DNA from 2 places in the Paenibacillus sp. FSL M7-0802 genome. Region 2 is predicted to be linked to the other one. Evidence: riboswitches for the same ligand, from Rfam matches in the RefSeq annotation. Region 2 holds a riboswitch; the other holds the start of a gene.
The links. A riboswitch is a leader RNA that binds a small molecule or an ion and turns the genes downstream of it on or off. The one in region 2 is predicted to bind cyclic di-GMP.

Region 1 (11,396 bases), 950 kb from region 2:
CCATTTCCAAATTCCGAAGCCTGTACTGCCGGATGTGTATTCCGGTCCGCGCTTTGCAGCTTCGTCTACGTATTTCTTGCTGCATCCGGGTGAGTTCTCCGAGTGGCATGTGGTCCATTCTGATGAGCTGTGGTTATATCATAGCGGAAGCCCTGTAGAGTTGAAATTGGGTGGAAGCGGAGAAGAGCCTGGTGAAGAAACTGTGATTATCGTCGGTGCGGATGTGGGGGCAGGACAGCATCCACAAGCACTCGTTCCAGGAGCAGTATGGCAAACGGCACGTCCGCTTGGGGATGAGCCCGTGCTGGTAACCTGTGTGGTTGCACCAGGATTCCACTTTGATGATTTCAAGCTGATTGCCAAGAATCCAACTGAATCATGATGTGAGCATTGGCGGGTGTATTTCTGTAATGAACAGGAATGGCCCGCCTGATTTATGTTTACTCATAGAAATAGGGCTTTAAAATAGCTTTAGGTGCTTAGTTTCGCCTGAACAATGAGACGATGGGTGGGGTTTACGAGAGGGTCACATGTAATCAGTGTAAGCAGCTTTTGTTTTTTGAAGCTTTTCAGAACAGACACGTCCGTAGGATCGACCACCTTCAGGCTATAAACGCTATATACATATTGGTTACCCCGAGCGTTAACAACAATCTTATCCCCGATCTTCAATTCATTTAGACGATTAAATAAACGTCCAGAGGTACGGGCTCGATGAGCAGCAATGGCGGCATTCCCTGCTTGTCCCAGCGTCCCCGTTTCCGGCATATGTACAGCCGCGTGTCTCATATTTATCCTCGTTGCGCCTTCCAATACAGGGAGCTTTAAAGCAATACGACTTATACTAATAGTGGCTATGGGAGTTTGTTCATTAGCGCTTACCATGGGAGCAGGGGATGGGGAAGTATTTTGTCGTGCTTCACTAACCGGAACTTCTGTAAGACGAGTGGACAAGCGAGCATAGCTGTCCGTAAGACTGGGGGGCCATAGCGCGTCGCTTTTTCCAGATGGTAGCTCTGCTGCTTTTAATAGCTTGCTTTGTTCCTGATCCTCATTCCATTCTGTCGCTTTAGGAAACAAAATAAAAAGTAAGCCTAACACAATAAATACGTAGGAAAGTTTACGCAGACTCAGCAATCTCGCCTCCCCTAAGCAAAGTACGGATTATACATATTTTTTGGAAAAATGCCCCATTCCCGACTCATTCCAATCGGGAATGGAATGAGCCGGGAGATCAGGGCAGGTGATCGGTTTTATTTTTTGTTTGTTCGTCTGAATTTCAAAAATACGCCCCATATAACCATCGCTATGCCTGTCAAATAGAACGGAACGGGGCTGCCTTCACCTGTTTGGGGCAATTGGTGTACCGCAGGTGTATCCTCCGGATCTTCAGGTTCTTTTCCCGGAACCTTGAGACGGATCTTAGGTTCGGGATCGTCTTTCGAATCCACCGGAGGAGGAGGATCTTGATGAGGCATGACGGCTGGCGGCTCCGGCTCCGGCGGTATAGGCGCAGGTTCCTCCTGTGGAGGGACTATGTCCTCCGGAGACTTTGGCAATGACGGAGGAACGGTTATAGACGGAGTATCGGGTATTTCCGGATCTTTGTCATGTTTTTTACCTGAGCCTCCGGACGGGGGTGAAGGGTCTGGATGAGTAGGCGTTCCTGGTTCGTTTTTCTTTTCTTTACGATTGGTGATCACAACCCTCTTTACACCAGAGCTTTGTCGCAGTGTTGCGTCTATTTTGATCTCGAGCTTGCCCTCGGTGACTTTATAGCCCTCCGGTGCTGCCAATTCTTCCAAGATATAATCGTCATGAAGCAAGGAGGAAAAGATGATTTTGCCTTCCGCATTGGTGGTCTGAATGAGCGGGGCTCTTTTTTGACCTTTATCATAGAGCGCAAACTGTGCGCCAGGCAGTACCTTGTCAGGCATATCCTGATCTACCTTGGTCAGCTCAAGACTTTCGGTCACACCCCCGCCAGAACCGGAGCCGGAAGACGTTCGTACGATGATTTCCTGGCTGGTTTCCCGCATCTCTGTCGTCAAGCGATCCCCCTCAAAGGCAACCTTATTACTCACCTTGGCTTTGTCTTCAGCATGAATGAACGATTGGTATTCAAGTATAAAAGCAGTGGAAATATCCTTGGCAAAAGTAACTTCAAAAGTTTGCTGGCCTTGAGCGTCTGTCTTGATATACAGCTTGTAATCTTGGTTTCTAATCAACTCGGTGCTTTTGGTGGTATTTCCGTTGGCAGCGATGATTGTAGAGTACAAATGAAAGGAATCCTCAATTAGGATTTGATTGTTGCTAGGCTGATCTATAATTTTAGTGTTGGATACATGGGACTGTCCTTCATTGATGCGGATGCTCCAATCGATCTTATTTCCATTTTGTGTACCGACTTTAGATACATATTCTCCGCCATGAGGTACCGCGACTTGCGCTGCCCATTCAGAGACTATTTTTTGTCCATCCAGTAGAAGGGCTTGATTGTGGATTTCTTTTTCAATCAGTTCTCCTTCCAATGAAGTTTGAAAGGTAATCCAGTAGGGAGTCTGTATCTGCTCCTTGAACTGGATACGCAACTCATTACCATTTTGCTCGGAGGGAGGAATAATGGTGTATTGATCTGCCGGGATTTCAGCCCCTTTTTGTACGCCATCCCACCATCCCAGCAAGGTCATATCGTATACCTTTACGGAGGCGGGCAGTAACTTCTGACCTTGCAACAAGGGGTCTCTCACTTCCGCGTGATTCAGGATCTTGCGATTGTAGTTAGCTTTAATGTCCCAGGTAATGAGCTTGGAGGTTGCATTATAGCTTCCTTGCTTGGCACCGTTTCGTTGTGTCATAAAGTCCGGCCAGATCGGGCACTCCACTCCTTGCGATGATCTTTCTCCGTCTTCAAACTGGTATTCTATATGGGATTTATTACGAAACTCGGGCTTCGTCGTATCCGTTTTCCAGTCATTATTATAGGTGGTTGAATACTTGATTGTATAAGCCTTCTGAATGGCTTTATGAAAAATGAGCGTAAATCCTTGTTTATAGTCCTGTGATAGCGGAACCAGCTCATAATCCGTGGGCGCACGTAGCTCCGTTGTTCCGTCAACACTTTGAATTTTCAGGGTGTCCGGTAACAAAGCCAAGCCCCCGTTTGGAAACACATCCTGAATGACAATATTTTTCATGATGTACAAGTCTGTATTGATGGTAATCACCCAAGGTATGATTTTGGTGTTGTAATTGGGTGTGTCATACATTTTAGTCATAACTCCGCTTATGATTTCCGTCGATACAATCTTCTGCGTTCCATCCGAGGTTATGATGTTTATAACTTTTCCATTATCATAGACACGGCCTCTGGCTTGAGTCTGGTATCGGATGGTATAGGCTGAATCTACGTCGAAGTTGAATTGAAGTTTGAAGCCGTTGCGGTCCGGATAATCAACTGGGATGACAGTATACGCCCACGATGGGAGCTCCTCCAGTGTGTTTCCCTTAAATACTTTCAAAGAACCGGGCAGCAATTCTTGAGTTTTATTGAAATGATCAATTAAAAGAGCTTTGGCTTCGGGGATTTTTGTCTCGCTGAAGTTATATCTTATGGCCCACGAGAGTGTTTGTGTGGCATGATCATATTTTTCAACCTTTTTGGACAAAAATTCACCACGTTCCACCTGAACAGTAGCGGTAGCAACAACGTTCTCTATCGCATCTCCTGAAAGCGTTGCTGTGTTGGAGAAACGAGTTTTATCGCCAATAATACGCGTGGAATATTGAATCTGATAGGCCGTGTTAATGCTATCGTCTTGAAAACGAATCACAAACCCTGTCCCGGCTTGATCTGCTTCAATGGCATATTCACTTGCATTCACTAGGTCTCGAACAACGGTCGAGCCGTCGATATTGACTTGTAGATGATAGAGCCGGATAGAGTCTCTTCTGAGTTCCAGCCCTGAAGGAATTGGATCGGTGATGAGGGCATGCTTTACGGTGTTTAGTTGTTTGTTCACATCAATGGTCCAGTCGATCTGATTGGTGCCCTCTATTTTCCCTTGTTTGCTTAGGGTTGGCCCTGACTGGGGTTTTACATTCACGATGACCGTTTGTACCCCGCCTTTGATCGGAATCGCAATGATGATCTCTGTACTGCCTTTCACCGTTTCTTTCGTAAACTCGGTTTTAACTTGTAGTTTGCCGCTGACATTGGAGTGATTCTCTACATATTGGTTAAAGGTCATGATAACCTTGCCCTGACGATCTACTGTGAAGTATCCCACGGTTCCATCGGTAGTGACTAACGGAGATGAGATATCAGTGTAGATGACAAACTGTTCTGGTAAATGAAAGGTGAAGGTGTCCCCTGACTTATAGGTATTGTCAGGAAGCTCCCATTCATATCCTAGTTGGATGGCTGATCCGATGTCGAATTGGCTGCCGGGACTATATACCGCATCAATGACACGCCCTGTTTCGTCGGTCAGGTTCAACTTCGTTAGTATGCTCTGCGGAGCTGCATCATGTTGAGACTTTGAACTGACTGCTCCTTGAACGAAGGGGACCGTGTTTGAAGGAATCTCCCCAGGAGGTTCAAGGTTTGGGACAACGTATACAGCATCTGTAACGGTAGGTGTAGGATCAGATACAGCACTCTGCGGCAGTTCTGGGGCTGGAGCATCTGCGTAAGCCAGCGTTGCGCTGAAAAAGCTTTGGACAATGAGCAATAAGGCAATGATCATTACATTTATTTTTGTTCTCATGCTCCAAGTGATTCTCCTATTCATCGTAATATGGCAATGCTTCGTTCGAAATTAGTATATTCAGCATGCTAGGCAGACATGACTATCCCAATAGAAAAAAAGCCCTGATCATAGCGATCAGGGCTTTCTTCGAGAGAGGCATAGCAATTTGTGATGGATCTATGTAAAAAAGACATAATAAAAAGCTCGTTCATCTGGTAGCTGGCTGCCATCCGGATAGGAAGGCCCTATAGTTTTGCGTCACTGCCTTTCGACAGTTTTGCCATTAACTTGAATAGCTTGTGCGTCTATCATCTATCAAACTGATTTCATGTAACCTCTCATTTACAACTTGGAACGGTTCCCCCATTTTTTGCGGAAGGAATGAGGTGTTTCTCCTACATGCTCCTTGAATAGGTTAATAAAATGGCTCGTATTGGGAATCCCTACGTACCTTGCGATATCCACAATGGACATGTCACTGGTTTTAAGCCAGCTTTGAGCGGCTGTGATACGGACATTAATGAGATAATCAATCGGAGAGAAACCGATCTGCTTTTTGAAATTTTTAGCCAGATTAAACTTGTTTAATTCAAACATGTCTGCCAGCGAGTCCAGTGTTATTCGCTCACAGTAGGACTGATCCAAATATTGCTGTACCCGGCGTACTTCGCTGAGGGTTTCAGCATTCACATGCGGATGATCATAGGGATGTTGCAAAATGCACATTAGTATTTCACCAATGAGCCTGGACGTTAGCAGCTCAGCGGAAAGACTTCTGTCAGACTGCCCGCAAATCAGAGCATGGAGCTTATCCAATATAATATGCGGATTATGCATGGAAATGACCGGTTTATTATGCTTGGCAAATTGTTCGTAAAAATTTTCGATCAGGTTGCCATACAGGTACAGGCTGATATACTCCCAGGATTCATGACCGGAGGTGCTGTATTGAACATATTCCTCGCAATTAATAAAGAACAAATCTTGAGGTTTTATGATATATTTCTTGTCCCGGTACAGTAATTCTCCCTTACCAGACAACGTAAAGACAAGCAAAAAAGAGGCAAGTTCTTTCCTTTCCATCGTAAAAGCAGAAGTTTTTTGAAAGTAGCCTAATTCCTGGATATATAAAAGGGATTGCTTGGCAAAAGCGGAGGGAGTGCGTACAATTACGACCGGATCGCCATTCCAGAGGCCCACGTTGTTTTTTTGGTCTGTTGTCATATTCAATTCCTTTACAAAAAAGCAATTTTATCTAGCATATCTTGGTTTGATTTACCAATATATAATGGCTGATTAAACATGATTTCCTATTTATAAAAGTTTATTTTATCACAACAAATATGTCTATATATCAAATTATGTGTGTGAGCTTTATGGGAGTCTCGCTTTTTATGGATATTTAATCTGATAATCCATATGAAAAAGTCGAATGCTGTTGAAAGAATCTGGGGTTATCATGGATTCAAATCCTTTCTGAGGTCAAATACCAAAATGGTACTGAAAAAAGGTATCTTATGCCCATTCAACTTTCTTGTTCACTTCTCCTTTCGGTTTAAAAAAATTGGGACTTGGTTTTGTTAAAATGGTTCGTAAGGCTTATTATTGAAAATAAGAGTTTGGGCCCAGTACTGTGATTTTGTTCACAAACATGAATGTAAAAAAGAGAGATATATGCATAAAAAATTACGCAAAAAGTGCCCTTGCGCGTTTCATCAAAAGTGCTTTCAACTTTGGAAATGACACGGGCAATGATATGATGGGTAATACAGGTATAGTGCTTTACTTACTCGACAGTCAGTTTGGAGGATTACAGGATGGGAAAACCAAAAAGTACGAAAACCGCAGCGGCTTGGTCGCTCGTTATTCTAGGGGCAGGCTTTGCAGCCACATTGCCCTTCCAGCAATATGGCTGGGCTCGTTTATTAGCCGGAGCTTTTGAGGCAGGACTTGTAGGGGGACTGGCAGACTGGTTCGCTGTCACTGCTTTGTTCCGTCATCCGCTAGGCATTCCGATACCACATACAGCGCTGCTTCCTAAAAATAGGGACAAGCTCACGAATGCATTGGTGAGTACCGTGGAAAATAACCTGCTAAACAAAGACAGCATTGCGTCTAAAATTGCAGATATTCGTTTGGCCGATTTGGTACTGGGCGGTGTGGAAAAAGGAATGCGCAAGCCGGAGGCGGCGGCATCCATAGATGTTCTTGCCAAGCGTCTCGTCCAGTCGCTCCCGCTCGCGGAATTGGCTCCGGTCATCGTGGCAGAGCTCAAGCGGCAGGTGACTGACTTTGACACCGGACCGCTGCTGGAGGCGCTTGCTCGTCAAACCAGCGAGAAGGGCTATGATCGCCGCGCACTGGATTACACGCTGGAGCAAGCCGAGTCCTGGCTTTTGCGACCCGAAACGGGTTATACGCTGGGCACCTTAGGGATGCAGGCTGTTAGCGGTTTGCAGGTGAGCGGGCTGATGCAGTTTGCCTTGAACGCATTCCTCGGCTATCTGAACGAAGAGCGTATGGGTGAAATGATTCGTCATTTCCTGCTGGATCAGGTAGCAGAACTGCAAAGGGAAGAGCACCCGCGCCGCCAGGCCGTGCTGGATGGTCTGAGAACACAGGTGACCCGATTGGCGACGAAAGATACGGTTCAGGAAGGGTTGAACGGCTGGAAGGATAGCCTTGTTGAAGCCTGGGAAGGCGATGCGTCAGTGCTGGGCAAAATGGAAGAACTGCGTATACGCTTATTGGACTACATGGAAGACGGAAGCTATGTGCAGACCTATATTTTACCGCTATTGGATCGGATGCTGACTGATTTAAGAGGGAATACCGAGCTGCTGGACAAGATCAATGTGCGAATTGTGGAAGGTATTACTGGACTGGTGGAAGCCAACCATAGTCGAATTGGTAACTTGGTACGCGAAAATGTAGACAAAATGGATAACAAATCCCTGATTGCACTGATGGAGGACAAACTGGGACAGGATTTGCAGTGGATACGTATTAACGGCGCAGTTACAGGCTTCCTGATCGGCATTGTGCTGACAGGTATCCGTATGCTAATCCAATAGACCAGAAAAAGCTACAGATAGGGTTGTGGAAGCATGAGGCTTTGGCATGAACATTTAATCGACAGGTTACCCCGTCCGCAACTGCTGGGGCAACATCGTGAGTGCTGTGCCCTGCGCGGGAATGGGTGGGGCAAGCCACACGCCACCGTGAATTATGTGTTCGATTATCACCCAATGCTGCTGGTGCGCTATCATAGGCTCATTATGGACGAAATGAAAAGCAGAGGGTACAATGTTGATCCACTATGGGAACAGCCGTTGTATCGCGGTAAGCAGTGTGAGCCTTGGGAGGCGGAGCTGGGTGAGGAACTGGCAGGCGCGGGTGCATATGTGGAGCATGACGATGAGTATATGAAGGAGTGCCTGGATAACCTGGCTTCCAAGGGTATTTTAATAGAGATTGAAGTGACCTAAAAAAGACGGGCTGCGGTATGTTCATCATTCAGATGAAGTGCCGCAAGCCCGCTTTTTTGATGCTTCAGTGTTCAGTGCTTGGGGGAGAGACTCGGGATATTAGATTACAGAATCCAGCGGGTGACCTTTTCCAGCGGTTGTCTGGATTTTTCCCGCTTGGGTTCATGAGCGCGATAACCGAAGGCAGCAATGACTGAAATATCGAGCAGCCCGTTTTCTAGCAGTCCTTCTTCCTCCAAAATGGCATGCACCTGATCGTAGTTAAAGCCCTCAATTGGACAGGAATCAATACCGATCTGAGCCGCCGCTGTCATCATATTGCCTAAGGCAATGTAGGTTTGCTTGGAAGCCCAGTCAAATAACGTACGTTCGTTTTCTAGTAAGCGTTGATTTTCACCCTGGAAAATCTTATAGCGGCCTGGCAGTGAGGCAAAGTCCTCCTCAGACATACCTTTAACCTCTTTATACATATACTCCACGTAAGGAGAATCATAACGAACATCCTTGCGCGCCAAAATCAGGACGACGTGGCTAGCCGCAGGAATCTGCTTTTGACCGCCGCTGGAAACTGCAGCCAGCTTTTCTCTCAATGCCTGATTTTGTACAACTACAAACTGCCATGGTTCAAAACCAACGGAGCTTGGAGAAAGTCGCCCGGTTTCGAGAATGAACTGAAAATCCTCTTCTGGTATGATGCGATTGGGATCGAATTCTTTCGTGGCGTGCCTGAACAGAAAGGCGTCCAGAATTTCCTGTTTTTTAGCTGATGTATTAGACATAAAATGTACTCCTTTTGATATGGGTTTAGTTGGTACTCTATGGGTTTTCTGCTACTATAATGAGAGCTGATATCGAATATATAGTTATCATATAGAAAGTTTTTGCAGGGAACAAGTACGCACATATTTGTTCCTTGTCATACGTCTGGGGCTATTGGTTTACACATTCTACAGAAAGAAGGGGTATACATGGCACAGGAGATGGAACATGCAGTTAGCGTTAATTTTGGATGTCCGGTAGCGAAAACCGTCGGGGTTATAGGCGGAAAATGGAAGGGAGTCATCTTGTATCATTTGACGACAGGACCGCGGCGCTATAACGAAATTCGGCGGACCTTGCCTAATATTACACAACGGATGCTAACCTTGCAGTTGCGTGAACTGGAGAGAGATGGCATTGTGCACCGTGAAATTTATAATGAGAACCCACCGCGTGTGGAATACTCGCTTACCCCGTTGGGAGATACGTTAAGGCCGTTGCTGGATTTTATGAGAGACTGGGGGATCTTCTATGGAGAACAGGGTTGCGAGCCTGTGACGACAACTTCCAAATCAGGCAAGCACTTTTGTTAAAGGGCATGAAGAAAGCCCGCCAAATGATTTCATAGAAGACGCATAAGAAATCATTAGCGGGCGGAATAAGGTCTGGGTTATTTAGATAAAATGTACACTTATTTAAACTCGATGGCTTCGTTCATCTGCGTCCAGGCCGTTTCTCCAATGATGCCCAAGCGCCAGATAGCGATTCCTTTGAGGTCATAACGTTTGGCTAAACCGATCTTGGCGTTAACGGTGCTATCTTTTTCACTACCCATCGAAATCCCCAAAATGAGCTTGTCCCGCGAGGTTTCCTTCAAGGCCAGTTGTATGGCTTCGTCCACTTTATCCAAAGGCTCAGGCGTAGCCTTTTGTCCGTAATCATAGGCCATGATGATCAGATCGTCCGCCAGATTGCCCAGCGTTTTGTAGTCATAGCCAGAGTAAGAGCTGTTCAGCGGATGTAGAACGACGGTGAGCTTGAGTCCAGCCTGATGCGCTTTGGCCGATAACTTTTGAATAAAGGCGTTGTAGTCTGAACGCGCTTTGGCTTTATCGCCGCTCCAGCCCAATCCTTCCAGATCTAGCGTAATGCCTTTAAATTGTTTGTCGGTGGCGGTACTGACGATTTGGGAAATGGTTTGTTCTTGAAGCTGCGCATTTTCCAAAACCTTGGTCAGTTCGTGATTGCCATCTCCGGAATAGACCATCAGGTAAGGGGAAGTCCCCTGGCTGTCTGCCTCCTGCACAATGGACTCCGGCGTTACGGTTCCAGCGGCTTGAGGCCATTTGTATTCTTTGCCGTTTGTCGTAAATTGTCCGTTCGTATCAATTCGACTCCAGCCGAAGGCAACTGCGTTAAAATCCGGTATTTTGGATTTTTGGTCAAAGGAAGACAGCGCATAGAAGCCTACTGTATACATAGCTTCACGTGGCGATGTAATGGAGACCGTCCGTGTTCCCTGGTTCCAGTTCACCGTGGCTCCAAACTGCTGCCCGAAAAAGCCCAGCGGAATCATGGTGCTGCCGTGCACGGTTTGCGGAGCGGCTGTTAGTTGAACCGTTTGTCCGTCCACTGTGGCATTGCGGCTACCCATCTTTAGAACCACCTGTTTGGTAGCAGAGCCTTGCGCTTTGGTAGCAGTGATGCTTTGGCTGGCTTGATCCCATTTCACTGTAATGCCGAGAGCCTCAGAAATAGCGCGAAAGGGAACCATGGTCGTGCCGTTCATCATGGCAGGTTGTACGGGGAACGGTAATGGATATCCGTCCAGCATAATGCTGATCTTGCCGGTCTCGGCTTGTGCCAAGGGGCTATAGATGCCCGCTGCGGTACTCAGGAAAATAGCGCTAGATAACAGAGCCTTATTTACGATTTTCATCCTATGATCTCCTATGCTCAATAGATTGCAATGCTATCATGTTAGAATCGTGAGGTATCTACCATTTTACCAAAAAAATGATAGAAAGGTGAATGTGAAATAATAGGATGAGATGAATTTGAATATGTATTAAAGCTGAATATTAATCGTGTTCTTTCATACAAAAAAGCTGACCCCTTTAACTAGGTGTCAGCTTTTTCTTTTTAAAACGATCTTAACTTCATTCGTAACCCAGATTACTTGCGGCGCTTGAGTGCAATGCCGACAGCTGCGGCACCAAGAACGACTGCAATGATCGAGAGGACGAGTGCTGTCGTTTGTGCAGTAGAGCTGGCAGGAGCAGAAGCAGCAGGGGCAGCTTCTACAGCATTGTTCGAAGCAGGTGCGGGACTGCTGCTATCTTTAGTCGTATCTGTGCTCGCGTGGCCTGCTGCCGTACCCGCTGAATCGTGTCCGCTG
Region 2 (11,396 bases):
TCTTCTGCAGAGGAGCAGTATAGGCAGCGCGCTGTCTTTAGCTTGAGTACGTTAACACCGCTTTGCAATTGCTCTTTGGGTATATACAGCTCGTAGTTGTTTTTGAAATTATAAGTACTCCCAGTACCGGAAACCCCGGCAATCTGAATAATACCGGACAGCTGATGATTTGAAAATACAGCCATTTGCGGGACTGCTTTGCCCGCATCCAAAATCCGAACACGGAATATCATACCATTGGGAGGAATCTGATTCAGCTTATACTGGAGTGTCAGTTCAGGGTTCGTGGACGCATTCAAACCGGGAGGAATATCTCCACTGCTGAGCAATACCGGAACTGTTGTACTCTCTGCTTCCGACAATGCTGACAATGATCCTTTAGCAGACGATTCGGTAGAGGCAGCTGCTGTAGAAATATCGATATTATCCCTACCGACCACACCTTTGAATTCCGCTGAAGAGTCATCCCTCTGACCCAGCTTCCATACTGGACTGGCAGCCGCTACTTTATCCGTCTGCAATTCTGCGCTTCTTGAAGGCGTGTATATAAACCAAGCGATCATCGCTATAGCTACGACCGCTAGTAGTCCAGATAAAACTACTGAATACCTATGGGATAACCATTTTTTTATCATATGATCCACCCTCTCTCCTCAAATTTTTTGACCGGGAAAGAGTATCAATCAAGGAAGAAACAAAGCGTTTCCGGGAATCACCGCTTTCGCTTCATGCTGACTTTCCCACATTAGACGTGCCATCGCGTCGCCTTTTTCATCATAGTATTCCACTTTTAAATCTACCATTTTGCCTGCTTCCAAAGTAATACTACCTTTACGCTCTGTCCAGCTTTGTTTGAACCAGCTGTCAATAACCAACTTGCCATCTACCCATACACGGATACCGTCATCAGATATCGTTGTGAACGTATAGGTCTCGCTATATTGCGGTTTGATTTTACCCGTCCAGCGAACCGAGAACTGATCGGCATTCACCTTTGGATCAGCTGCATTGGCACGCCAGTTGTAGTCCAGCTTGCTATCTGTACGGATCAAAGCAGGACTTCCGCTCAAATTCATATTGTTAAAATATTCGCCCTGCAGCCCGTTCACATAGACCACATCAGGAACGGAAGGAGGAGTCGGAGCCGGGATAGGCTCACTTTGTCCCTCGTCTGGTAAGGTCGGTACGTCTGTCCCAGGTTGTTCGATTGCTGCCAGCCCATTTTTCACATCATCACGCGTCAAACTCTTCGAATCATTCATATAATCCTGAATTTGATTTGTTGTGTTATTCTCAGTCAGCATCTTGCCCCAAGTCATGGAATATACCCATTTAGGTTGAGCCTGAAATACCTCAGAACTAGGCATCTCACCGTGCTCCCCAATGGCAATCGGCTTATTCCGTGCCAGCCCGAGCAGACCTTCGTAATGACTTTGCTTAAAATCATTGTTGTAAATGTCTACTGCCAAAATGTCCACTTTGTCATCCCCCGGGTATTTTGGGGTATACGGGACAGTATACGAATTGGGCGCATTCGGACTCCATACCCACAGCAGATTGTTCAATTGATGTGTGTTTGTAAAACGGTCATACATGATATTCCATAGCTGATTGAAATTAGTTTTGTTTCCCCACCAGAACCAGTCACCATTCATTTCGTGGTAAGGTCTCCACAAAACCGGAACCCCTGCATCACGAAGCTGCTTTAACGATACAGCGACCTTATCCAGATCGGCAATGAGGAGGTTATACTGCGCAGTACCTGGAGTCACGTATTTGTTGAACTCTGCCTGACTTACTTTCGCCTGTACATTGGCCCAAGTCAGTGGCCTACCTGGTAGCGCTTCATGAAAAGTCATCGTCACAATACCACCGGATCTGTCCCAACGGATAGCACTATCGACGACATTTTTACGTTGTGCTGCTTCCGTAGCGTCAGATTGACCAGAGATAGCTCCCATCTCATAGCCGTGTACACCAACATATGCCTGACTGATTTTTTGGACCTTGTTACTTAATTCATCTGGACTTTCCAAATAATCATGCTGACCGGTGACTATTTTTTTCCCTGAGATGTTGAGTAAATAATTGTATAGTTCACGGGCCTGAGTAGAAGCGTCCGAATTAACAGGTTGTAATGAAGCGGCATTCGCCACCGACAGAGAATCTCCAAAACCGACGGGCAACAATGAAAAAAGCATAACAACGGGGAGTACATGACGTATCAGTCGATACAGAGGAATAAAATTGAATCTCACTTTCGCTCTTCCTTTCGGTAGCCAGGCTGCCATCCTTGTGGAAGGCCCTTTAGCTTTGCGTACCTGCCTTTCGACAGGGCTGCGTTTATCGTTGGAAGGAGTTTGGATTCCTTCTTACCCTAAGTATCGACTTTTTTTTACCAAAATTTAATAGGTCATGTTCATGAATTTACAGGTTTTCGCCCAATTTCGACAGTTTAGGCTATGAATTTTCATGAATTCGTCTTTTTTTCGTTTTTACGAAAATAATTAGGAGATAAATTGGTGACGGGAAATTTCATTCCAATCCATACAAAAGCGGACAATATCCTCTTCAACCAACTCAGAGCCAGTCTGCACCTCAATAAAATCCACATCGGTCACTGCCAAAATGCTATGCTTCGTCCCTTCAGGGATACGTACTACGTCACCAGCCTTCACTTTGTGCAGCTTCTCATTCAAAATAATTTCCGCTTCACCGCTAATAATGGTCCAGATTTCACTTCGTTTGAAATGAAGCTGGTAGCTGATATTTTTGCCTTTCCGTACGCGGATTCGTTTGGTCAATACCTCGTTACCCTCGTCATACTTGACATAATCCACAACCCGATACTGTCCCCAACGACGTTCTTCATACATTGGACGCTGATCATGAGCCTTGAGCACTTCCTTAATGCGAGGACTTTCTGCCTTATTGGTCACAAGAATGCCATCCGGGCTAGCGGCTACGATCAGATCATTCGTTCCAATGATCGCCACAGGAATGTCTAACTCGTTAATAAGGCTCGTATTGACGCAATCCTCCGTTACTACACCTCTGCCCACTTGTTGATTAGACATTTCTTCTGTGAGCGTATTCCAGGTACCCAAATCCTTCCAAAAACCATCATACGGAAGAACTACGATGTCCTTTTCCTTCTCGACTACTTCATAGTCAAAGCTGATTTTTTCCAGAGATGCGTATTGCTTTTGCATTTCTTCATAATTAAGCGGCAACCCCTTGGATGCCAAGATATCCAGCAAATAACTTAATTTGAATGCAAAAACCCCACAGTTCCATAGAGCATTGCGTTCAATCAGACGCTCCGCCTGCTCCCGGTCGGGTTTCTCTTGAAAATGGCTCACTTCACGGTAGCCTGTGCTACCTTGAGTGGCATCGTTTTTCGGAATAATGTAACCATATTTCTCTGAAGGATAGGAAGGGACAACCCCGATTAAAGCAAGCTTGCCTTCACTCTCCTGAAGCGTATGTTCCAGCTGGGCTACGGAAGCGAAGAAAGCATCCTCAACATAAGGATCTACAGGCAATATTGCTATAATTTCATCAGGTGAAACACCTGCAATGGAATATAGATAAGTCGCTGTCAGCGCAATCGCAGGAAAGGTGTCTCTGCGTTCCGGCTCAACAATAATGCGCGTATTCGGCCCGACCTGACTCTGGATCATTTCGACCTGTGCTCTCCCTGTCGCAATAAACGAAGATTCTGATAATCCGTTGTCTCCCAATTGTCTCCATACCCGCTGTACCATGGATTCCGAAATCCCCTCCGGGCTCTCCAGCACCTTCAAAAATTGTTTGGAACGGGAATCGTTGGACAAAGGCCATAATCTTTTACCGGAACCACCAGACAAAAGTACGAGCTTCATAACTCTCCACTTCCTCTCTATATTGGTTGGATGATCGTTCTGATGATGAGTTGACTACCCGCTACGGTATGAATTTAATCTTATGATCGCTGTTGGACCGGGATTCACTCGATTATATAAATCGTATATAGGTTTGAATCCCACTAAGCTTATGCTTCCGATGCGAGCTTTCCTTTGGAAAGCTTTCAGGCGAACGCTCCGCTTCTCCAGATTCAAATCCATCCCTGCGCTACTCAAAAATGCATCATGCCGATCATACCGTTTATTGCAAAAGGCACAACCGGACATTATTAAGTCCGGTCAGCCTGTAAGACGTTCGAGAACTCAGAGCTTGCCCGCTGTGCTTGCAAGCTTCAAGTAATCGAGGTTTCGTAACGCCTTGCCGAGATTGCCTTCGGCAACCGCAATGGCATACTTGATCGGAAGGAGCGGCTTCAACCGTGCCGCTCCTTCTGATCTGCCCTTCTACTCCCCCCATAAGGTGGGAGTTTAAAAATTGTGACTCCACGGCGAAAAGCAGCGGAGCGGGCAGAATTGTTCTGAAGAAGCGTCAGCGTTTGCCTTTATCCCCGGATTTTAACCTTTGAATGTTTTATATAATCCAGAAAATCCGGGGGTAACAGCAATCGGAAGAACAATCTGCACGCGCAGCGCCTTCAGCGCCTCCAACACCGCCACAGTCACTTTTTAATCTGTCACGTTTAAACTTCCACCTTATCCCGATTCCACCCACTCATCCGCGGACGACCCACGGAATAGTATTCCAGCCCGGAGCCTTGGATCTGTTCCTCACCGAATACGTTACGGCCGTCAATGAGAACCGGCTTGCGCAAAATGGAGGCCAGTTGTACGAGGTCGACTTTTTTGAACTCTTCCCAATCGGTCAACAGGCACACAGCGTCGCTACCTTCAGCAGCTTGCTGTGGGGATGAGCACCACACAATATTCGGGTGATCCACGCGCTCCTTGAATTTATCCATCGCAATGGGATCATACAGTTTGACAATAGCGCCTGCCTGAATGAGCGTTTCTACGATTTCCAGTGCTGGAGCTTCGCGGATGTCATCTGTATTGGGCTTGAAGGCGAGGCCCCAAATGCCAATCGACACACCGTTCAGTTGACCCAGCGATTCGCGCAGCTTGGATACAATCATAAAGCGCTGATCGGTATTCACCTCGACCACCGATTTCAATAACTTAAATTCATAGTCTACATTACCTGCAATTTGGATAAGCGCATTTGTGTCTTTTGGAAAGCAAGAGCCACCATACCCGATCCCTGCTTGTAGGAAAGAGGAGCCAATCCGTTTGTCCATACCCATACCGTCAGCCACACAGGTTACATCGGCGCCAACCTTTTCGCAAATATTAGCGATCTCGTTAATGAACGAAATTTTAGTTGCCAGAAACGCATTGGACGCGTATTTGATCATTTCAGCACTACGGATATCCGTTACATAGATTTTATCCGTGAACACCTGATGCAGAGTGACCATAGTTTCACGCAATCCTGTATTGTCCAAACCAATAATGATGCGATCCGGATAAAGCGTATCATTGATGGCTGAGCCTTCTCTCAGGAACTCCGGCGCTGAGACGATATCGAAAGACAAACTCGTGTGACGAGCCAACACGTCCTTAATCTTTTCGTTCGTTCCGACAGGTACAGTACTCTTGGTCATAATAATCTTATACCCGTTCATGGCTTTCCCAACATCAGCGGCCGCCTGTTCAATGTATGACAAATTCGCCTCGCCGTTAGCCAGAGAAGGCGTACCTACCGCCAAAATTACGATATCCGAGCGGCGTACTGCATCGGCCAAATCCGAGGTGAACTCCAACCGGCCCGCTTCCAGATTCAACGCGATCAATTCCTCAATACCCGGTTCATAAATCGGAGATTCTGCCCGGTTCAACATGTCGATTTTGTGCTGCTCCAGATCGACACAAATCACCTCATTACCTTTTTGCGCAAAACATACACCCGAGACGAGCCCAACGTATCCAGTACCGATTACAGCCAGCTTCATTCCGTTCATCCTCCTTTTAGAAAGTTCACATAGGCTTGTTCTACATACTTTTTTAATTGATCCTTGAAGTTTTCTTCATCAAATTTGCGCGCATGGGTAATGATATCGTCCACATTCCATGCATGTTGCTCAACCTTTTCGACGGCCTCCAGCACATCCTCTACTTGATGCTTGCGGAAAAATACGCCGTTCACATGAGGAACAATCGTATCCAGCGCTCCCCCACCCTGAAAAGCGATGACAGGCCGTCCAGCCGCATTCGCCTCCAAAGGCGTAATACCGAAGTCCTCTTCACCCGGAAAAACGAGCGCTCGGCATTCTGCCATCAGCTTGTTAACCTCTTCATCCTCAAGCCTGCCGAGGAACTCAATGTTCGGGGCAGCCATACCTTCGAGTCGTTTACGGTCCGGTCCTTCACCCACAATGCGCAGCTTGAGACCGTTACGTTTGAATGCTTCGATCGCGAGATCAATGCGCTTGTAGGACACCAATCGGGATACGATCAGGTAATAGTCACCGATGTTTGTAGCGCGTTTAAAACGGGATGTATTAATAGGTGGGAAAATCACATCCGAATCCCTTTGGTAATAGTGCAAAATTCTTCGTTTAACAACCGAAGAGTTGGCAACAAACTGGTCTACGTTGCGAGAAGTTTTGGCATCCCATGTTTTCAACCGGTTCATGTACAGCTTGAGCATGTTTTTGAGCAGGTTGGATTTGGACTGCCGGGCCATATATGTATCGTAATCCCAGGCAAACCGCATCGGTGTGTGACAATAACAAATGTGAAACGTATGTTTGGGTACCTGGATGCTTTTCATAAATGCACTGCTGGAGCTTAAAACAATGTCGAAATCCCTAAAATCAAAATCACGTATAGCAATGGGATACAGCGGCAGCACTCCTTTGAAGTTGTCCTTCACCCCTGGGACTTTTTGTAGCCAAGTGGCTCTAATATCCGCATCCTTCAAGTTACGCGACAGGCGGTCGTCGCTGAACACCGTTGTGAAGATAGGAGCCTCCGGATACATATCGTGGAATACCTCTACTACCCTTTCCGCTCCGCCCATTTGGATTAAGTAATCGTGTGCTATCGCTATTTTCATCTGAATCATCCTTTAACGCGAATGTCGGTCAGACTCCTGCCAACAAACCCTTATAGTAATGAACTATATCCTTAACTGTGTTCTCGATGACAAAATGCTTTTTGACCCGTTCCATCCCTCTCTCACCCATCTGCTGACGTTCTTGTGGATGCTCCAACATCCAGCGGATGGCTTCTTCCAGCTTAGCCGGATCACCCGGTTCAATAAGCAGCCCGGTTTCATGGGGTACCACCGTTTCCTTGGGTCCACCCTCATTGGAAGCAATCACTGGGAGACCCGCAGCCATGCCTTCAATAATGACCTGACCGAATGGTTCTGGTGTAATAGAGGTATGAATCAGCAAATCACAACGCTGCATCAGGCCTTGAATGTCATCGACGTGTCCCAGCAGATTGACGTTAGCCAACCCGTATTCGCGCATCGTGGACTCTAATCGTTGCTTGTATTCCTCTTCTCCGAACAACGCATCTCCAGCCAGCCAGAATTTCACGCGCTGATCCGGTAAAAAGGAGCGTGCCGCTTCCAGTAAAATATGCTGTCCCTTCCATTCCGCCAATCTGCCGACCAATACGACGTTAAACGAGTCATCACCACGTGAATCCGCAGCCGTGTCACGTGCTGTAATTGCTTTGGCAAAAGCAGAGTAAACGACGAGCGTCTTTTTGTCCGGGGGTAACTCCAACGCACTCAGCGTGGATTTGGAATTTGCAATCACTCCGTTGGGCAAAAAGCGGGACATCAGCCGAATCCCTTTGGCCACAATCGGCTTCAGATACGGCGGACCGATGTGGTCACGGATATGCCAGATCAAGGGCAGCTTCGCCGATTTGGCGGCTACTGTACCATACAGTGCAGACTTGAGCGAGTTCGTGTGAACGCACACGACCTTTTCCTCACGCAGCAAGGGCGCAAGTTTTCTACCGTAAGCCAGCAAACGAAAAGCTGCTGCAGGCGCACCTAGATTCACGGCATTCCGTCCCCGATTGCGAATCGAATCGTCCAATGGAACGATGCGCACATCAATATCACGCTGCCGAAGCCGATCTGCTAAATCGCCCTCCTCTGCCAAAATAACGAGCGGGTCGATATGTTCCCCGATATTCGTCAGTATGTTATACAAAGCGACTTCGCCGCCGCTCCATCTTGCCGTATGGTCAATATAAGCTACTCTCATCATTTCGCCGCCGCCTTTCTATCAAGGACCTGTCGGAACACCTCTTCCACCTGCTCCGCTACATGTCCCCATGTATATCTGCTCAGGACATGGTCCCGGCATTCCCTTGCATTCGGTAGAAGTTCACGATGATCCAGCACACGCAGCAACCCTTCAGCAATGGCTTCACTATCCGTTCCCTTGAACAAAAGCTCGGGACGGAATCCTCTTAAAATCTCCTTATTGCCACCCACAGGAGTCGCCAGCACCGGCAGTCCCGAGGCCATCGCCTCCACTGTGATCAGACCGAAACCTTCCAGTGCCTGTGTAGGTACAACGAACAAATTCGATGCTTGGTGGTACAGTGGAAGCTCCTCATCTGACACATAACCGAGCAGCCTTACATGGTTATGAAGATTGTATTCCGCCACCTTGGAAGCCAATTCCTCCATCAAGGGGCCCTTCCCTCCAATCAGCAACACATGATCAGGATGACGCTCGGTTACTCGTCGCCATGCTTCCAGTAGCTGTAGCAGTCCCATTCGATTAACAAGACGACGAACGGTGAGCACAATCGTCGCATTTTGCGGCAAATTCAGGCGCTTCCGCACCGCTTCTTGATCCTCTGCCGGGTGGAACCTTTCTACATTCGCCGCACCAGGAATAACATGAATTTTGCTGAGTGGAACCTTATAGTGCTCATGCAAAATATCCCGAAAGGTTTCGCTTAGCACTATAAATTTATCCGCCAATCCGTAGGCCTTCATTTCAATGGATTTAGCCAACGTCGTTTTTAGCAAATGCTTGATGCCCTGTCCTTCAATCTTCATTTCCTCCGTCCACGGTCCGTGAAAGGTGGTAACTACCGGAATTCCTCTTTTTTTCGCCTCCAGCGCCGGTCCGACACCATAGGGAGCAAAATGGGAATACAGTACATCCGTCGGTTGCTTGTCAAACAGCTCTGCTGCATATTTTTGCATTAGCTCTCGACGCTTCCACATGGATTGCTGCTTGCTGCCAATCGAATGAATCCGAATACGGTCGGGCGCCTGCGGCTGCTCGTCACTACAGATTAGAGCATCCAGCGTATTGCGCTCTAACGTAAGCTGCTCACAGATGGATTTGAAATATGTGTTGAGGCCTCCTGGCTGCAAGGACGGCCAGCTAAGCCCCGTTGCCGCAATACGAAATCCGTTATTGTACGACATAGCTGGTTTCTCCTTTCTGCTCGGTATGTCCGTCATCCACGATTTCTATCTTTTTTCGCCGCTTGGTTAGCTCATAATGCTTGAAGCAGACGAGAAACTCATACATCACCCAGAATACTGCTACGGCAAAACCCGCCAATCCCTTGCGGTATAAGCCTTGGACAAAATACTTCTGCACAAAGCGGGCAGGAGGCCGCCACAACAGTCTGGTAATCCGAAAGGATCTTCCTTTGTTAAATGCCGTCTCTGCTTCCAGATCTGTATATTTGTTAAAACGGGTCATATGATCACTGATGCTGCGGAAGCCGTAGTGCCATAACACGCCCTCCAGATTGACAATCTGGGAAGAGGCTACATCCGGCATTTCATGAACAAGACTATTCGTAATGCCATAAATACGCCGATTGTACAAACGAACCAGGTATTCGCCTTTGTTCATCCATTTGCCGAGAAAATCTCCAATCCGGAATACGGAATATGCTTTGGCCGGATCGTGGAGCGTTTCCTTTACTTTCAACAAGTCTCCAAGCAACTCTGCATCCACTACTTCGTCCGTATCAATCAGGAATATCCAATCAAATTCCGCTTTTTCAACACCAAACATGCGCTGTTTGGCATAACCGGGCCACGGGTTGGAAAACACCCGACAGCCCAAGGATTCAGCTACCTGAATCGTATTGTCCTTGCTCCCTCCGTCAATGACGACGATATCGTCCGCAAAGGGCTTGCAGGATTTAATGGCGGCTGTGATTCGAGTGCCATCATCCTGAGCGATAATAACTACGGATATCCGGTTGTCCGCGGGAACGCTAGACATGTGGTTCATTAGCGGGTGCCTCCTTCTTTATCTAACCGTTAACTGGCTTTTTCCGGATGTAGTGTGACATCGTTGATCGGAGCCATTGAAAATCTTGTTTGGAAATAAGCAGTCTTGGAATCTTCATTTTTAGAACGAATTTAACATTACATAAAATGAAAATGAACCGTAGAATCCCCGAAGACAGCATTGCTATCCCTGCACCCGTCAATCCATATTTCGGTACGAGTATGGACAGCAATGGAATGACGAGCGCCAATCCGACACCCTGTAGAATGGTAACCAGTTTGGGCTTACCCAACGCCATAAATTGTTGTGCCAGCACCATGGTTCCCCCACTGATAGCAACCTCAAGCACCAGGAACCGGAATACCGTAAGCGCTTGTTTAAACTCTTGACCATATAACAATGTAAATACGAACGGAGCAATCAGCATCAGCATCACCGCAGCCAGAAAGGTTGCCGTTGATGTCACTCGAAATGCCCGAAATGTTATGGCCACCGCCTCTTCCTTATTCAGACCGGAGGCTTTGGGAAACAGCACGACAATGATCGAGGTAGAAAATACATTCACCATCCTGGCCAAGCTGACCGCTACTGCATATAAACCGAGATCAGCGGGTCTGAGCAGACCCGCAATCAAAATCTGATCAATATAAGTGGAAACCTGCCCCATGAGATCATTTCCGTATGAACCCATACCGTAGGTAAAGAGATTTTTAAATTGCGTCCAGCTGTTCTTTACCTTTGGTTTGTACAGCCGAATCATTCGTATCGTGACACCAATATAAATCGGCAAGCCCGGCAGTAAATAGGCCAATGCCGAGGTGTACGGATTCATATTTCCGGTTAAGATCAGAATCGCCAGACCCAGCAGTGTACTTAGCGGTACCAGATACCGGAATAAATTGTACTGCTTATATTCCGAGCGAACTTGAAGCAATGCATTATTGATCTGTGAAATCGCTATGAGCGGACACATCATCATGGAGCACTGCGCGAAAAGTATGACCGATGAAGAAAAAGAGCGCAGCCAATAAGGAATTAGAAAAACTCCGACGAGTGTCGCCAAGCCCCCGAACATGGTAGCCAGCAGCAAGGCCAGACCATACAGCTTGCCCGTTTCCTCCGGTTTCCTTTTCGCATTGTAAATTAATGCAGATGGGACACCGAAGCTCATGCAGAAGGCGAGAAATTG

Region 1: linked by a shared signal. The riboswitch ahead of MHB54_RS10825 (collagen binding domain-containing protein) and the one ahead of MHB54_RS06790 (glycosyl hydrolase) in region 2 are both predicted to bind cyclic di-GMP.

The regions. Positions count from the first base shown of each region.
Region 1 is NZ_JBBOSD010000001.1:2,308,925-2,320,320, reverse strand. It holds gene MHB54_RS10835 (cupin domain-containing protein) at 1-382, shown strand, start outside; gene MHB54_RS10830 (class D sortase) at 472-1,137, opposite strand; gene MHB54_RS10825 (collagen binding domain-containing protein) at 1,254-4,769, opposite strand; cyclic di-GMP riboswitch class I at 4,963-5,043, opposite strand; gene MHB54_RS10820 (AraC family transcriptional regulator) at 5,094-5,975, opposite strand; gene MHB54_RS10815 (DUF445 domain-containing protein) at 6,569-7,825, shown strand; gene MHB54_RS10810 (TIGR02328 family protein) at 7,859-8,239, shown strand; gene MHB54_RS10805 (NAD(P)H-dependent oxidoreductase) at 8,344-9,018, opposite strand; gene MHB54_RS10800 (winged helix-turn-helix transcriptional regulator) at 9,208-9,591, shown strand; gene MHB54_RS10795 (stalk domain-containing protein) at 9,690-10,937, opposite strand; gene MHB54_RS10790 (YcnI family copper-binding membrane protein) at 11,174-11,396, opposite strand, start outside.
Region 2 is NZ_JBBOSD010000001.1:1,354,342-1,365,737, forward strand. It holds gene MHB54_RS06785 (hypothetical protein) at 1-635, opposite strand, end outside; gene MHB54_RS06790 (glycosyl hydrolase) at 684-2,258, opposite strand; cyclic di-GMP riboswitch class I at 2,272-2,352, opposite strand; gene MHB54_RS06795 (sugar phosphate nucleotidyltransferase) at 2,508-3,884, opposite strand; gene MHB54_RS06800 (UDP-glucose dehydrogenase family protein) at 4,586-5,914, opposite strand; gene MHB54_RS06805 (glycosyltransferase) at 5,920-7,020, opposite strand; gene MHB54_RS06810 (glycosyltransferase family 4 protein) at 7,049-8,197, opposite strand; gene MHB54_RS06815 (glycosyltransferase family 4 protein) at 8,194-9,381, opposite strand; gene MHB54_RS06820 (glycosyltransferase family 2 protein) at 9,368-10,207, opposite strand; gene MHB54_RS06825 (lipopolysaccharide biosynthesis protein) at 10,230-11,396, opposite strand, start outside.